Regions from separate parts of the Alteromonas sp. M12 genome, predicted to be linked through region 1. Evidence: predicted binding sites of a transcription regulator. Region 1 holds the regulator's gene; the other holds the start of a gene.
What was found. The regulator sigma-54, encoded in region 1, starts transcription at its own class of promoters, with help from an activator protein. The targets are predictions, from matches to a motif close to GTTGGCACGNNNNTNGNNT.
Positions count from the first base shown of each region.

Region 2: the regulator sigma-54 is predicted to act here: its motif matches at 1,307-1,325, upstream of VUI23_RS18695 (DUF1328 domain-containing protein).

Region 1 covers NZ_CP144164.1:778,321-780,529, reverse strand. Annotated here, with positions in the region: gene lptB (LPS export ABC transporter ATP-binding protein) at 1-352, shown strand, start outside; gene VUI23_RS03275 (RNA polymerase factor sigma-54) at 414-1,892, shown strand; gene hpf (ribosome hibernation promoting factor) at 1,920-2,207, shown strand.
Region 2 covers NZ_CP144164.1:4,347,889-4,350,097, forward strand. Annotated here, with positions in the region: gene VUI23_RS18685 (DUF2254 domain-containing protein) at 1-504, opposite strand, end outside; gene VUI23_RS18690 (hypothetical protein) at 842-1,036, opposite strand; gene VUI23_RS18695 (DUF1328 domain-containing protein) at 1,096-1,272, opposite strand; gene hemB (porphobilinogen synthase) at 1,790-2,209, opposite strand, start outside.

The sequences.
Region 1 (2,209 bases):
CAATATTAACCATATTCGTAACAGCCTTGGCATGAGTTTATCAGGCGGGGAGCGCAGAAGAGTCGAGATCGCTCGTGCATTAGCGGCCGCCCCTGAGTTTATTCTATTGGATGAACCCTTTGCTGGTGTTGACCCGATTTCAGTAAACGATATAAAAAAAATAATTCAACACCTACGCGATAGAGGTATTGGTGTATTAATAACTGATCATAATGTGCGTGAAACGCTAGACGTGTGTGAAAAAGCGTATATTGTGAGTCATGGTGAATTGATAGCTTCTGGAACCGCAGAAGAAGTTTTAAATAATCAACAAGTCAGAGATGTATACCTTGGCGAGCAATTCAAGCTATAGTAGAGGTATGTTGTTTTTAACCAAAGCTTTGTGGCTAAACAAGTAAGAATAAAAAAACTAAATGAAACCCTCGTTACAATTAAAATTCAGCCAGCAACTAACAATGACGCCTCAATTGCAACAGGCTATACGTCTATTGCAATTATCAACGCTGGATTTACAACAGGAAATACAGGAAGCGTTAGAATCGAATCCACTTTTAGAAGTAGAAGACGGTTCAGATATCCCTACTGGGGATTCCGCTTTAGCAGACAGTAATGACAAGTTCTCAGAGGAGACGGTATCCGCAAGTTCTGATTCCATGGATACAAACGAGGCATTAGAAAAAGCAGATATCCCAGACGAATTACCCATAGATAGCACATGGGACGAATATATCAGTGCCTCCTCAGCCCCCGCCTCAATAAGCGGTGGTAGTGGCGGCGATGACGACCAAATTTTCCAAGGTGAAACAACCGAAAATATTCAAGATCACCTATTGTGGCAGATGCGCTTAACGCCTTTTTCTGAAGTTGATACTGCCATAGCAATCGCAATTATCGACTCTATTGATGAGTCTGGTTACCTCACTATCAGCACCGAAGATGTTCTTGCTAGTCTCGACCATGAAGAGGTTGAACTTGATGAGGTGGAATGCGTTTTAAAACGTATTCAAATGTTCGACCCTATTGGTTCAGGCTCAAGAAATCCGCAAGAATGTTTAATGGTACAAATGAATCAATTTGCACCTGACACCCCTTGGTTAAATGAAGCTAAGTTATTAATCAGCGAATATGCTGACTTATTAGGCAGTAAAGATTACCGAACTTTAATGCGTAAAACTCGTCTAAAAGAAGACGAATTACGAGAAGCTATGCGGTTATTGCAAACACTCAATCCACGCCCTGGTAGTTCATTGTTAATCGGTGAATCTGAATACGTCATTCCAGATGTTTCAGTGATGAAGAAAAATGGTCGTTGGCAAGTTGAGCTAAATCCCGATAGTTTGCCTAAGCTGAATGTAAATCAGCAATATGCGGCAATGAGCCGGAACGCTAAAAACACCAGTGATAGTCAATTTATTCGGTCGCATATGCAAGAAGCCAAGTGGTTTATAAAAAGTCTAGAGAGTCGTAATGACACTTTACTCAAAGTCGCAAACTGCATTGTTCAGCAGCAGGTTGGTTTTTTTGAGCATGGACCTGAAATGATGAAACCAATGGTGTTAAATGATGTCGCAGAAATGGTAGATATGCATGAATCAACTATTTCCCGTGTTACCACACAGAAATATATGCATACGCCTAGAGGAATTTATGAACTTAAATACTTTTTCTCCAGCCATGTAGCAACTGATTCTGGAGGAGAGTGTTCCTCAACGGCAATTCGCGCATTAATTAAAAAACTCGTCGCAGCAGAGCTTCCTACCAAGCCTCTTAGCGACAGTAAGATTGCTGATCTACTGGCAGACCAAGGTATTCAGGTCGCCCGTAGGACAATAGCAAAATACCGGGAGTCTTTATCGATCCCACCGTCTAACCAACGCAAGAGCCTGCTGTAGGCTCAACAACAGAAGGAATACGCTAATATGCAAATTAACCTTACTGGCCATCATGTAGAAATTACAGATTCTTTGCGAGATTATGTAGACAATAAATTTACAAAGCTAGAAAGGCATTTTGATCATATCAACAATGTCCATGTCATTCTTAATGTCGAGAAGCTTAATCAAAAAGCTGAAGCGACAGTTCATCTTAGCGGAGGCGAAGTATTTGCAACCTCAGAGCACAACGATATGTACGCAGCAATTGACGGATTGATAGATAAGCTTGATCGACAGGTAATCAAGCACAAGGAAAAAATTAAGCGTCATTAACA
Region 2 (2,209 bases), 1.4 Mb from region 1:
TGAACGGGCTACATGATGAATAAAATAGATGAGAACAATGACACTAAATAATGTGGCCAGTAGACACCAAATAATAGCCAAGCCCATTTTGATGCCTTGATTTGAATCCAGACTCATGGAGTAAATTAGTACTACGCAGTATGAGAAGATTGAAATGAAAGTTCCTAGTACGACTTGGGTTCCTCTGTCGTCCATAAAATTACGAATCAAGCGCGGACCAAACTGAGAAGATGCTAAGGTTAAGGTAACAATTGTTATTGAAAACGCGATACTAGTAACCGTTATCATTGAAGCGGCGATGGTATTAAGTAATGAAAGAAGCGTGCTCTGATCGGTTTGATAGAGGAAAGGTAACCAATCTAAAGCCCCCCAAGCTTGAGCATGATCAATCCATACCATTAACCAAGCTGAAGTAATCGATGTCACAACCATAAGTAGCGGGACAAACCAGAAACTAGTCTTTATTGAGTCAAACAGTTTATCTAATCTGGCTAGGTTTTTCATTCATACATCCTTATTGTAACCGCCACCGCCAAGCAAACATGAAGTAACCTCACTTTCGTGCATCGAGTGAGGTTACTAAATCAATTTATTTTTTCGATCTTTTCTTGGCAAAAAGTAGCATGCTAACTACCAGTATAATCATAAATAGACCAAAGGAAGCCAAGAATGTGTAGATTGGACTGCCACCTGCTAGTCCGGTAGATGTCACAAAAAATCCTACACTGATGACAATTGCGATAATAATTATTTTAAAGTCCATAAATCACCTCATCTGAAAATAAAAAAGGGCTCATTGAGCCCTTTTATTCTGCGTGAAAGCGCTTCGGGTTGACATTTATTAACAGTCTTTGTCTTCTGCTTTAACGCCTTCTTTAACGTCTTCGCAAGCATCTTCTAGCGCATTACCTGCGTCTGTTACCATTTCATCAACTTTCTCACCAGCGTCCTCTGCAGGACCTTGCTCACAAGCAGCTAGAGCGAATACTGAACCAGCGATTAGTAAGATTTGTAAAGTATGTTTAAAATTTTTCATGTGTATCTCCATTAATTATGAATTTTTATAAAGTTCATTTAGCGTGATGATCGAGTTCTCTATACTTTCGGACCTTTACCGCGTACGGCATTGGCTACGAGTGAAATCACCAGTAAAACTACGAAAACAAAAAAGATGATTTTAGCGATACCAGCTGCAGTACCTGCAATTCCACCAAAACCAAATACAGCTGCAATAATTGCGATAACCAAAAATGTTAGTGCCCAGCTCAACATGATATTCTCCTTTTGTTTGTGTTCGATATTCTTAATGCGCATTACGTGCCAACATCGAACAACAAAGTAAGTCATTGATATATAAATAAAAACAATAACTCTAAATAATCCCTACACCTTCAACGTTGAGTTTAATTTGCAAAAAGTACACTGAATCTAGAAACTTTTTCACATCTACAATGTGATTGTTCTGTATTTGCTTGGTTGAGCTGATATTGCTTGACTATAAACGCTTAAATTTAGGTTGTCTGTCATGCTTAGTTCTTTTGACATAGGTCAAAGCAGTATTTAATTGATAGCGGTGAGCACTAGTCAACGAAGTATTTCGCTGCATAAACGGCTAGCTATCCGAACTAATCTTAGTTTCATATTAAAGTGTGAGCGTCATTGCCCAAAGAGGGGGAAGAGTTTAAGCCAAGCACAATTAAGGTTAACTATGCTTGGCTATGTAACTTCGATATTAGATGCAAACCTTGCCGTATCTGGAAAATGGCGCGATTAGCAAACCGGCGAATAATTACCTTGCCAGTATTTGCGCGGCTTGCTTTGCAAAGTAGGTCAAAATGCCGTTTGCTCCAGCACGTTTGAATGCCACCAAAGATTCCATGATTACGGCTTCTTCATTTAACCACCCATTTTCAAATGCAGCTTTGTGCATCGCGTACTCACCACTAACTTGATAAACAAAAGTGGGAACTTGAAAGGTATCTTTGCAACGCCGAACTATATCTAAATACGGCATACCTGGTTTAACCATCACCATATCTGCACCTTCTTTTAAATCAAGTGCGATCTCGTGAAGCGCTTCATCGGAATTAGCAGGATCCATCTGATAACTATGCTTATTTCCCCCTTTAATATTGCCAGCTGAACCGACTGCATCACGAAAAGGGCCATAGTAGTTTGACGCGTATTTAGCGGAATAAGCCATGATACA